3 regions of the Priestia sp. 179-F W1.4 NHS genome follow, and region 2 is predicted to be linked to each of the others. Evidence: riboswitches for the same ligand, from Rfam matches in the RefSeq annotation. Region 2 holds a riboswitch; each other region holds the start of a gene.
The links. Region 2 has a riboswitch for S-adenosylmethionine ahead of mtnK (S-methyl-5-thioribose kinase). Riboswitches for the same ligand answer to the same signal wherever they lie in the genome.
Positions count from the first base shown of each region.

Region 1: linked by a shared signal. The riboswitch ahead of ACH0CI_RS20065 (methionine ABC transporter ATP-binding protein) and the one ahead of mtnK (S-methyl-5-thioribose kinase) in region 2 are both predicted to bind S-adenosylmethionine.
Region 3: linked by a shared signal. The riboswitch ahead of ACH0CI_RS17250 (Na+/H+ antiporter NhaC family protein) and the one ahead of mtnK (S-methyl-5-thioribose kinase) in region 2 are both predicted to bind S-adenosylmethionine.

Region 1 covers NZ_JBIQFF010000004.1:302,426-306,677, reverse strand. The annotation lists gene ACH0CI_RS20075 (MetQ/NlpA family ABC transporter substrate-binding protein) at 1-408, opposite strand, end outside; gene ACH0CI_RS20070 (methionine ABC transporter permease) at 426-1,094, opposite strand; gene ACH0CI_RS20065 (methionine ABC transporter ATP-binding protein) at 1,087-2,112, opposite strand; SAM riboswitch class I at 2,244-2,351, opposite strand; gene ACH0CI_RS20060 (thioredoxin family protein) at 2,532-2,831, opposite strand; gene ACH0CI_RS20055 (toprim domain-containing protein) at 2,846-3,196, opposite strand; gene ACH0CI_RS20050 (YusG family protein) at 3,378-3,623, opposite strand; gene gcvH (glycine cleavage system protein GcvH) at 3,703-4,086, opposite strand; gene ACH0CI_RS20040 (arsenate reductase family protein) at 4,222-4,252, opposite strand, start outside.
Region 2 covers NZ_JBIQFF010000002.1:504,381-508,632, forward strand. The annotation lists gene ACH0CI_RS13075 (pyridoxal phosphate-dependent aminotransferase) at 1-332, opposite strand, end outside; gene ACH0CI_RS13080 (carbon-nitrogen family hydrolase) at 445-1,227, shown strand; SAM riboswitch class I at 1,319-1,470, shown strand; gene mtnK (S-methyl-5-thioribose kinase) at 1,606-2,778, shown strand; gene mtnA (S-methyl-5-thioribose-1-phosphate isomerase) at 2,814-3,872, shown strand; gene ACH0CI_RS13095 (hypothetical protein) at 3,997-4,236, shown strand.
Region 3 covers NZ_JBIQFF010000003.1:397,159-401,410, reverse strand. The annotation lists gene splB (spore photoproduct lyase) at 1-277, opposite strand, end outside; gene ACH0CI_RS17265 (transcriptional regulator SplA domain-containing protein) at 390-638, opposite strand; gene ACH0CI_RS17260 (LacI family DNA-binding transcriptional regulator) at 724-1,683, opposite strand; gene ACH0CI_RS17255 (hypothetical protein) at 1,808-1,936, shown strand; gene ACH0CI_RS17250 (Na+/H+ antiporter NhaC family protein) at 1,976-3,286, opposite strand; SAM riboswitch class I at 3,372-3,478, opposite strand; gene ACH0CI_RS17245 (ABC transporter permease) at 3,580-4,252, opposite strand, start outside.

The DNA.
Region 1 (4,252 bases), on a different contig from region 2:
AACTGTGCCGTTTTTCGGAAGATCTTTTAAGCTTTTGTATTTTTTAGAGTAGATACCAATTGGTTCAATGTGAATGGCACCGGCACTTACGAAATCATACCCTTTTTCACCTTTATGATCTTTTAGCACTGAATTCATATAAGGAACGTGCTGGAAGTAGTTTGCATCAATTTCATTGTTTGCAAGAGCTGTGTTCGGTAAGATGTAATCTTGGAATTTTTTAATCTCTAAATCAATTCCTTGTTTTTCCAAAATAGGTTTTGCTTGTTCTAAAATTTCAGCATGAGGCGTATTAGATGCACCCACGACAATTTTCTTTTCATCTTTTGATCCATTGTTAGATCCACACGCCGCTAATCCTACTACTAGCGCAGATGTTAATGCTAAAGCTGAAAGCCATTTTTTCATAATAAATAATCCTCCCTTTATCTTTTATCAATTTTTGCAGTAATCGCATCTCCAATAAGTTGGATAATAAATACAATAATCAAAATTAAGATCGTAGCGGCTAGCGTTACGTCATTATGACTGCGCTGGAATCCTTCTAAATATGCAAGGTTTCCAAGACCTCCAGCTCCAATCACACCCGCCATTGCCGTATAGCCGACTAACGCAATGGTTGTTACTGTCAAACCGGAAATCAAAGCTGGCAGCGATTCAGGTAACAGCACTTTAAAGATAATAGTGCTTGTTGTGGCTCCCATTGATTTAGCAGCTTCAATAACACCTTTATCAATTTCACGCAGACCAATTTCTACAAGACGCGCATAAAATGGTGCTGCTCCAACAATTAAAGCCGGTAACGCTGCATTAGCGCCTAAAATACTTCCTACCAATGCTTTGGTAAATGGAATCAGTAAAACAATTAAAATAATGAATGGAATGGAACGAAAGATATTTACAACCGCCGACACAATGGCATATAAAGGTTTGTTTTGCCAAAGCTGTCCTTTGGACGTTAAAAATAAAAGCAAGCCCAATAAAATACCTAGAACAAATGTGGCTACAACTGAAATAGCCGTCATATATAGTGTTTCATTTGTCGCTTGAATAAAATCATCTAAAATAACGTTTGGAAATAGTTTCTCAAGCATTTGTCATTACCTCCACTTCTACCTGCTGCTCATGAATGTATGCAATGACTTTTTCAACTTCTATTAATTCTCCGTCTAAATGAACGAACAACGTCCCGTATGAACCTGTTTGTGTATGAGAAATCTTTCCTTGCAAAATATTAATCGTTACATCAAACTGTTTTAAAATCGTTGTAATGAGCGGTTGCTCTGCTTTTCCGCCAACAAACGTCAGCTGAATAATTTGCCCGCTTGGATACAGCTCTTTTACTTGTTCAATCGTTTCAAACGTTTCCTCTGGTTCAGAAATCTGTTGAACGAATCGTTTTGTAATCGGCTGCTTAGGTTTTCTGAATACTTCTAGCACTTGTCCTTCTTCTACTACTGCCCCATTTTCCATAACGGCTACTCGATGACAAATTTTACGAATGACGTGCATTTCATGAGTAATCAATACAATGGTTAACCCTAGCTTCTCATTAATATCTACTAACAGATCTAAAATAGAATCTGTCGTTTGAGGATCAAGCGCTGATGTTGCTTCATCACAAAGCAATACTTTTGGATTGTTCGCTAGCGCTCGAGCAATCCCAACACGCTGCTTTTGTCCGCCGCTAAGCTGTGATGGATAAGCATCTTCACGCCCTTCAAGCCCGACTAGCTTAATAAGTTCGTCCACTCGTTTCATTCTTTTTTCTTTTGAAATCCCTGCTATTTCTAACGGAAAGGCAATATTTTCTCGTACCGTACGCGACCACAAGATATTAAAGTGCTGAAATACCATACTAATTTCTTGTCTAGCTTTTCTGAGTTTTCCGCCTTTAATTTTTCCAATATCATTACCTGCTACTTCGACCGTTCCTGTCGTTGGTGTTTCTAATCCGTTTAGCAAGCGAATCAAAGAACTTTTCCCCGCTCCGCTATAACCAATAATTCCGTAAATTTCACCTTGGTTAACGGTTAGATTCACATTATCAACAGCTGTTACTTGACCGCTTTTGGCCTGATAAATTTTTGTAACGTCTGTTAATGTAATCATATTTCTTCACCTTCTTTAATAAAAACTTAATTATGTTAGGTTGCCCTATAGGATGAAAAAGCCGTAAAACAATTTTCCCCATTAAAAAAGCCTCTCTGCGCATGACAGAAAGGCTCGATATTTAATCCTTTCTCTCATCTTTCAAAGCGCATAGCTTTGCAGGAATTGGCACCATTTCAGTTAGTCTGACGGTTGCCGGGTTTCACAGGGCTCAGTCCCTCCACCTCTCTTGATAAGAGTTCGCAACAATTATTTTGTTTTTGGGAAATATTCATTCATTTATGAACATTCATGAGTGTGATTTTAGCATGTGTCAGATAGGCTGTCAACAGATTTTGTTCTTGGGATAATATCCCAAGATTTCAACAGCCCCAACGGTTCGCTCTCTTTCCACTTCTTCATTTTAAACAAACGTTTGATTATCGAAGCTCCTCGAGTACGTGCTCGATGGAATGAAACGCGTAGAGTTTTTTTACCATTTCACCATTTTCCACTTCAATCAAACAAGGTACGCTTTCAATAGAAAATAATTCTGCTTTTGAAGGCATATAATTTAAATTGCTCATTCCGATGGTTACATCCGGCAGCATCGCTTCTGCCACGGTTAACATTTTTTTTGCCAGCTGACATGTCCCGCAAAAAGGCGTATGGAAAAAGATAAAGGCTCTTTCTCCTTCTTTTAACTGATCATCCAGCTGTTTTTCGCTCCATTCTTGCATGTTGCTCATTCCTTTTATGTTAAAAATTCTGCATTAACATCGATATTGGCACTCAGCAATACTGTTGCTATGTGATGTCTAGGGGCGGCAGCAACTTCTCGGTACATTTTATCAATATATAGATGCTCTGCTTCCGGAAGCTCTCGTTTAAATTGTTTTCTCAGCTTATTCCCTGAATCATCAGAGTCAACGAGTATGTATACCTCTTTGTTAAACGTACAGTCAATAATTTCATCCAGCTTTGATAAACTAATCGTACCGTTTGTACAAATAATTTCAATTGGTTCTCGAATGATATCTTGAATACGCTTTTTATCTGACTTTCCTTCGACAATAATTACTTTTTCAATTTCAATTAGCCCCATTTTCATCACCCATAATCGTCAGTTGTATAGTAACATCATTTCTTTATGCTATACAATATTCGTTAATGTATCACAGTTCACCTGTTTTTTAAAAGAAATTTGCAAGAAAGAACTCTTTTAAAAGGCAGTTTAGGCCATATTATCTCTATAAAACAAGAAAAACAGCGGCAGTTGCCACTGTTTAGCACCATCCTGCTTCTTCATCGCAGTCTGTATATTTTTGCGTTTCACCTTGTTTTTGTACGTCCGCGTATTGATAGAACTTATTATTTTCTTGCGAATATCCTTCTTCAAAGCGGTATTCATTGCCGCTTGTTCCGTAGCTAACTTCACCAATTGGCTGCTTATCAACGTATAATTTCATACCGCCGTCATGAAATTTAGCTGTAACGCGATCTGTAACGTCCATTTTTTGTTTTTCAAACATAAAAAGACACTCCTTTAGCTTGTTTACTAATAGAGTGTCCAGTCAAAAACTTTTCATAAAGACAATTTATGGAGGAATATTATCCTTCGTTTGTCATTTCTTCGTATTGCTCTGCTGTCATCAGCTTGTCTACTTGAGAAGCATCAGATGGTTTGATTGTAATCATCCATGCTTCTTCGTATGGAGATTCATTAACAAGTTCAGGACTATCGCCTAAGTTGTCGTTTACTGCTACAACTTCACCGCTAATTGGTGCGTAAAGCTCAGAAACTGTTTTTACTGATTCAACGCTACCAAACGGCTCGTCAGCTTCTACTGTTGCTCCTACTTCTGGCAGTTCAACGAATACGATGTCTCCAAGCTCAGCTTGAGCGAAATGTGTAATACCTACGCGGACAACGTCTCCTTCTGTTTTTACCCATTCATGCTCTTCAGAATAACGCAAATCTTTTGGTGTACTCATCTTAATCCCTCCAAAATATGTATCGTAATTTGTTTATATAAAAAGCGCCTTCAACGTGGAGAACACTTTCTACAACCTAAAATAACTTCCTATTAACAGTGTAACGTAAAAGGTAAAAATTTTCTATTTGAAAACTTACTTCCACACGTCCTCAAACTGCTCTTCT
Region 2 (4,252 bases):
ATTTCTACAAGTCCACCCTTCCCGCCAAACAAAATAGCTACTTCTTTTTCAGGATCCACATCAACGCCATATTCTCGTTTATAAAAAGTCGCAACGGCCTCTTTTAAAAACTGGTGTCCCCGAAATGGAGAATATTTATGATGCACAGGATTAGCACTTGCTTTTTGGAGTGTTTCTACAATATGTGAAGGAGTAGGCTGATCAGGATTTCCCTGCCCTAAGTTAATAACGTCGTGCCCTTGGGCCATTACTTTTCCTACCTTGCCTACAAGTGATGCAAAAAATTGTTTTGGTAAACTTTTTAATAGTTCCGATTGCTCAAATTGTTTCATCATCGCACACCTTCTCAAAAAATTCTTGAAATTCTAGTCACAAATAATATATTGTAATACTCAACTTGTAAAGTCATTTTTTTCAACTACTAAAAAAAGGACGGATGATAAAGTGAGTGTAAAAATCACGTGTTTGCAGCTTGATATTGCGTTTGGAAACCCAACTAAAAACCGAAAATATATTCAACAAAAAATGACGGAAGCTCTAAAAGAAAACCCTGACATCCTTGTGCTTCCTGAGCTATGGGATACAGCTTATGATTTGACGCGGCTAGACGAAATTGCCGATGATGAAGGACAGCAGGCCAAGCAATTAATCTCTCAATTTGCTAAAACGAACGAAGTAAATATTGTGGCAGGTTCGATCGCGAAAAAAACAGAGCAAGGCGTCACAAATACGATGTATATTTTTGACCGAAAAGGTCGTGAAGTGTCACAATACAGTAAGCTGCACTTATTTAAATTAATGGATGAGCACCTCTATCTAGAAGCAGGAACAGCAAAAAATCTTTTTACACTTGAACAGTCTTTATGCGCAGGAGTTATTTGTTACGATATTCGTTTTCCAGAATGGATTCGCGTGCATACTAGCAGCGGAGCAGAAGTCTTATTTGTTGTTGCTCAGTGGCCGGCTCCAAGACTTGCCCATTGGAAAGCACTGCTCATTAGCCGCGCAATCGAAAATCAATGCTATGTAATCGCGTGTAATCGTGTAGGCCAAGATCCTAATAACACATTTGCCGGACATTCCTTAGTCATCGATCCGTGGGGAGAAATAATCGCTGAAGCTGGCGATAGCGAAGAACTTTTAAGTGCCGACGTTAACCTGGAACTTGTAAAAGAAATTCGTAAACAAATTCCTGTCTTTACAGATCGCCGCACAGAATTTTATTAATTATGTATTGACAGCCGTTTTTTTGCATGATACGATTTTCACCAGATAACATAAAATTTTCAAACAAATCAAAATTGAATAAGTAATCGTACTCTTATCAAGAGTTGGCTGAGGGATTTGGCCCTGTGAAGCCCAGCAACCGACCGTCATTCCATCCTAAGGTGGATCACACCCGTAAAACATGTTTTTACAAAGGCACGGTGCTAATTCCAACAGAAAGTAATTCTTTCTGGCAGATAAGAGGTTTGAACACTACAATCAAGCCTCTTTCCAACGAAAGAGGCTTTTATATTTTCTAAAATTATAAAAGCCTCCATACATTCTTAAACCTATTAACTTAGTAAACAAATCAGTTTAATAAACTATGGAGGGATTCTAATGTCAACAACAAAAACAGAGAAGTATCAGCCTTTAACAGAAATTTCAGCAATCAAACTTGTGAAAAAGCTAGGTCTCTTTGATGCCACAGAAGCACTGACTGCCCGTGAAATCGGTGATGGCAACTTAAATCTCGTCTTTCACATCATAAATGATCAAACGAATAAATCCATTATCGTCAAACAAGCACTTCCCTATGCAAAAGTTGTAGGCGAAAGCTGGCCTCTATCCTTGAACCGTGCCACGATTGAAAGCAATGCGCTCAAGCAATTCGGTGCATTTACCCCTGAACTCGTACCAGCTGTGTATTACCACGATGAAACGCTTGCTGTTACGGTCATGGAAGATCTGTCTCATTTAACGATTTCCCGCGCCGGACTTATTCAAGGAGAAAGTTATCCCCTGCTTTCACAGCATATCGGTTCTTTTCTAGGACATATTGCGTTCAAAACGTCGGATTTTGCCTTAAAGCCTCAGGATAAAAAAGAAGAAGTCGTCAAGTACAGCAATCCGGACTTATGCAATATTACGGAAGATTTAGTTTTTACAGATCCTTTTTTTGATATCGATACAAATGAATTTGAAGAAGCGCTGCGTCCTGATGTAGAAGAATTGTGGAACGATGGAGATGTAAAGCTACAAGCAGCAAAATTAAAATATAAATTTTTAACAAATGCCCAAACGCTAATTCACGGTGATTTACATACAGGAAGCATATTTGCTAGCAGTCAAGAAACGAAAGTGATTGATCCAGAGTTTGCTTTTTACGGTCCGTTTGGATTCGATTTAGGCCAATTTGTTGCGAATTTATTTTTAAATGCTCTTTCTCGAAAAACAGATCGCGAACCGTTATTTGCACACATTACGAACACATGGAACGTATTTAAAGATACCTTTACTGCGCTTTGGCATTCTGAAAACATTGAACCTTTCGCTAAAGATGAGCGCTTATTACATGAAATTTTAACACAAACGTGGCAAGATGCTGTTGGATATGCAGGATGTGAAATCATTCGACGTACAATTGGCTTAGCTCACGTCGCAGACTTAGACGAAATTTCTTCAGAGGAAAGAAAAATTAACGCTAAACGTACTGCGTTAAAAATTGGACGCTATTTACTTCTGCATCAACAAGACGTTTCACCAAATGAATTTGAACATTTACTTCGATAACTAATAATGTACACAATGAAAGGATCGGTATCAGCATGACAAATACACTATCACTTCCGCGCTCAGTGGAATGGAATGAATCATATATTACTTTATTAGATCAGCAGCAGCTTCCTGGCAAAGTTGAATATATTAAGCTGCAAACCATTAAAGACGTATGGGATGCTATCACTACCTTGAAAGTACGCGGAGCCCCTGCAATTGGCATTACGGCGGCTTTTGGTCTTGCTCTTTCTGCCCTTAGCTATGACACGGATTCAGTCAAGGAATTTAACAAAAAGCTAGCTCTTGATCAACAGTATTTAGCTAGTTCACGCCCGACTGCCGTCAATTTATTTTGGGCACTGGACCGCGTAGCGAAAAGCGCTGAATCCGCTTCGTCCGTTAATGAAGCTAAAACAAAAGTTGTTCATGAAGCGATTCAAATTCAAGTAGAAGATGAAGAAACGTGCTACCGAATTGGAGATCATGCCCTTTCTTTATTTAAAAAGAAAGATAAAATCATGACAATATGTAATGCTGGTTCAATTGCTACAGCTTATTATGGAACCGCATTAGCACCTTTTCACTTGTCTAAGCAGCGCGATATTCCGCTTGAAGTATTTGCTTGTGAAACAAGACCCGTTCTTCAAGGTTCTCGCTTAACAGCATGGGAACTTCAGCAGTCGGGAGTAGACGTTACGCTGATTACAGATAATATGGCTGCTCATACCATTAAAACAAAAGGAATTAATGGGATCATTGTAGGTGCTGACCGCATTGCAGCAAATGGCGATACGGCTAACAAAATTGGAACGTATGGACTTGCTCTTTTAGCGAAAGCATTCGGTATTCCATTTTACGTAGCAGCGCCGCAGTCCACATTTGATTTATCTATTCAAGACGGAAGCAGCATCCCTATTGAAGAACGTTCACCTAAAGAAGTAACGCACATTGGAGATACGCAAATTGCTCCAGACGGAATCTCTGTGTACAATCCAGCTTTTGATGTGACGCCAAGCGAACTGATTACGGCCATTATTACAGAGCATGGAGTTATCCATTCCTCGTCTTTTGAATCCATTCAAAAAGTTTTGCTGCAATCTGCTCAATAACAAGAGGCTGGGACAAAAGTATTTTAGCCCCACTGCAAAACGAACCACTAATCAACATGTTGATTAGTGGTTCGTTTTTTTGTGATGGTACATATCGTTTTATCTGTTTCGTTCCCTCTAGCAGTTGATTGGAGGGCAAGGTGAAGACTCCTGCGGGAAAAGCGGATCAGGTGAGACCCCGCAGGAGCGCAAGCAACGAGGAGGCTCAGCGGCCGCCCGCGGAAAGCGAAGTCTTGCACGGAAATCAACTGCGGTGTCACAAGCGGTTCAGTTTATGTATACGAGTTGTTCATCTTTAGATGACATTGATTTTGTTATGTCTCAACCTTTTTTATTAAACAGCGCTTTTTGGCTGCATTTGTAACACAATTGTAACAGTA
Region 3 (4,252 bases), on a different contig from region 2:
CCATACACCCTGTTGCAAAAGGTATTGCATATTCAGCTGACGGTTTAGATGTATCAAATTTCAAGGTTTTACGCACACCAACTACTAAAGTAGACTTGGCATTGCGGTATTTTTGCAAATCATTTTTTCCCGGTATATTACGCACTTGATTATGAGAAGTTGTTTGACGAATCTCAATTCCCATCTTCTCAAATTTTTCTTTTAATTGAACACCAAGCGGGTACTCCATTGCCCCTGGCTCAATGTATACTAATTGAGGTACAAAAGGTTTTATCATCATGTACACTTCCTTTTTTCTAATACTAATAGCGTTTGAAAAATAAAAAGACTCTATCCGTGGTAATTATTTTTTAGATCAAAAAAGACTCTCTATTTAAGAGAGCCTTTCGTCAATCATATTGTTCATAATCAAATATCTTGTTATACATGTTCTCTGCTTCTTCATACGTTGAATACACGGCATCATCTTCAGCTAACAAATGATAAGACTCATGCAGAAACAGCGCTTTTTCACCTTTATTTTCAGGATGTTCAACAATTTCAGCTTGATTAATATTGGCAACGTTTGCCGTATGAGGATTTCGGTAAATAACAAATACTTGATCTCCTACTTGATATTCTTTTTTCTCCACGATCATCATCCTTTTCTTCTTTCTTTACTCGTATGATGTCCGCTTTTACTCATTTTATCCGATAAAAACACGCGGTGAGATCATCAAGAATTTATACGCTTTTACGCTCAATAAACCGAAAAGGAAGCTCAATTTTTTGAGGATCCTTGCTCCTGACTAGTTTAAAAAGCGTTTCGCCCATTTCTTTGAGAGGAAGTTCGATCGTTGTGATTTGTAAATAAGAAGAAAGCGGATGATTATCAAAACCAATAATAGCTAAATCGCCTGGAACTGATATACCCGCTTGTTCGCACTGAGCTTTTATACCAATAGCGACTTGATCGTTTGTTACTAAAAGCGCCTGAGGCCGATTTTTCATCTGCACCAATTTTTTCACCACTTTTTCACCATCTGTCACGTTCAAACAGCCTTGAAACACCCATTCCGGATGATAAGGCTCATTTATTCTTTCTACATATTCTTTGTATGCTTGCTGCCTCTGTTGACTATTTGTACCCGTCATTCTTCCAATACAGTAGCCAATATCCGTGTATCCTTTTTCTTTTAAATACATGAGCGCTTTCTTAAAAGCTGCATAATGATCAACGTATACGGAGCGAATAGAACGATTTTGTACGTTTTCGCACACGGCTATCGGCCCGTACTGCTGATAATATTCAATCGTGCTCCAGCTGCTTGCTCTAGAACAAATAATCACTCCATCAACCTGCTTTGTTTTTAGCATATGAAGCGCTTCTTCTTCTTTTTTTACATCATAGTTCGTCTGACAAATAACAAGCTGATACTGCTTTTCTAACGCTTGAGAGGCAACTCCTTCTAAAAGCAGACTGAAATAAGGATGATTAATAAAAGGCAAGACGACGGCAATCATATTTGTTTTCCCTTTTGATAAGTGAACGGCATTAATGTTTTGTTCGTAATTAAGTTCTTGAATTACTTCTTCTACCAGACGGCGCTTTTCTTCTTTTACATATGGATGATGATTTAAAACCCGTGACACGGTCGAAACAGATACACCAGCTTTTTTTGCGATATCTCGGATATTTGTCATGTTTTCACCTTTTTCTCTTGCGCTGAAACGCGTTTCATACTTTATTCTCATTATAAAGTGAAACAGCAATAAGCTAAACCCGTTACAATCATGTTTTTATTCACTTATATAAGGAGGTCATATCATGGGTATTTTATTATTCATTTTATTATGCGGAATTGAAATCGGAGGAGCGGCTTATGCACTTAAACAAAATGAGACACTTTGGAAGGAGCTAGATGAAAAAAAGCCGACTGATTTTTTCAAACAGTAAAAAACCCTTAAAAAGAATGTTCTTTTTAAGGGTTTGATATTACGCAGCTTCTTTAGATGATTTTGATTTTTTATTTAAACGAGGAAAGCCAATTACAATCGCAATGATCCCGCAAACCGCTGTTAACATTGGATAGAATGTAAATGGAATAATCTCAACCGGTGAAACTTTAGCAAATCCTGCTGCGAGAAGCATTTGTGCACCGTAAGGGATAAGCCCTTGAACGCTGCATGAAAACAAGTCGAGCAGACTGGCTGATTTACGATTATCAATTGAATACTTATCAGAGATTTCTTTCGCTAACGGACCTGCTGTAATAATTGAAATCGTGTTATTAGCCGTGGCTAAATTGGTTAAACTTACTAATCCGGCGATACTGAATTCTCCGCCTTTTTTTGTTTGAATGCGTCGTGTTAATAGGTTCAATAAGAACTGAATACCGCCGTTATAGCGAATGAGTTCAACCATTCCGCCAATTAAAAGAGATAAAATAATTAATTCCGACATTCCGCCAATACCTTCTGTCACAGTTTTAGCAAGAGAAGAAAGCGTGTAGCTTCCGTCAGCTAATCCAATCACGCCGGCTAATACAATTCCTCCGGTTAAAATGCTTAATACGTTTGCACCAAATATGGCAGCAACGAGTACGCCGACATAAGGCAAGATTTTAAACCAGCTAAAATCTTTAATTTCTACTGATGACGTATTGCCTAGCGTCATTACAAGTAATAAAATCACTGTAACAATCGCTGCAGGAAGGACAATAAAAAAGTTTACTTTTAATTTATCTGACATATTTGTTTTTTGCGTACGAACTGCCGCAATGGTCGTATCAGAGATTACGGATAAATTATCTCCAAACATTGCACCACCAACAACAGCTGCAATTGCCAATGTAATGGATACATGCGCCTGCTCACTGATTCCTACAGCGATAGGCCCTAACGCAGCGATCGTTCCCATTGACGTTCCCATCGAAATTGAAATGAATGCGCCAATAACAAAGATTCCGACTACCACTAAGCTTTGCGGAAGCACAGACAGAGCTAAGTTTACCGTTGAATCAACAGCTCCCATGCCTTTAGCGACTTCTGAAAAAGCACCTGCTAAAATAAAAATAAGTACCATAATAATGATATCAGGATGCCCTGCTCCTTTAGCAAAACGCTCCACTTTTACATTAAGTGAATCTTTACGATTCATAGCCAGCGCCACAATGGCTGCAATAATAATGGCTACTAATACAGGAAGCTTATAAAAATCTCCCGTTATAATTCCTGATCCGACAAACAGGACTAAAAAGACGCCCAGCGGTAACAGCGCCCAGCCGTTTCCTTTTTGTTGTTCCATTCTTAACACCTCTTGTTTACGTAATAAAAAAAGACCTCTTCTTATTGATAAGAAGAGGTCTCTTATTTGTATCATAAGATTACCCTTCTCATCTTCCAAACGAAACATCGTCTGCTGGATTTGGCACCGCACTGCGTACAGCCAGTTGCCGAGACATCATAGGGCCAGTCCCTCCGTCTCTCTTGATAAGAAGTTTATAGTTGTTTTAAAAATAGTCTTTCACTACTGTAATCTCTTTTTATTTAATTGTCAAATGCTATTTTAGAAAAATATATAGTGCGAAAATTCTCACATCAATTAGCTACGTCTCGTTTTAAAAACGCTGCCCAAGCTACGCCCATAAAGAAGACAAAATGGGCAACTAAGATGAAAATGGAAAATGGAATCGTCATGCCGTCAAACAGCGGCTTCATTCCGTCCATATACTGCACAAAGTTCGTGTTGGCAAATAATAAAAATTTCCCCCACCATAAACCTAGCTCTGATACCAGTCCTGTTACAGCTTTCGCGCCGATACTTACGACAATAGCTAGACTGGAAGCAAGCGCGCTGTTTCTAAATAAAGACGACAGCATGAATGCGAACGTCATCATCATAAACGTTTCCATATACGCGCTGTCATACGTAAGCGTAATGTTTTTAAGCAGCTGCGCATCTCCTTCTAGACTGGCAAATCCAAAGAACAATGCTCCCCATACAAACGAAAAAAGCAAATAGCTCAGCAAGTAATACAAGCTAATTAAAACGAGCGTTATGTACTTGGACGTTAAAATCGTTGAACGTCTAGCAGGGCGAATTAAAAGAAGCTTAATGGTACCCGCTTCAAACTCTTTTGCAACCATTGATCCTCCAACAGCAAGCGCGAAAAATTGAACGAGGATCAGCATGCCTGCACTAAATGACAGGAAATTCAATATGTTGTCTTCCGTTCCTGCGCTGTTTGCTACTTTCTTCATTAAAAGAGCC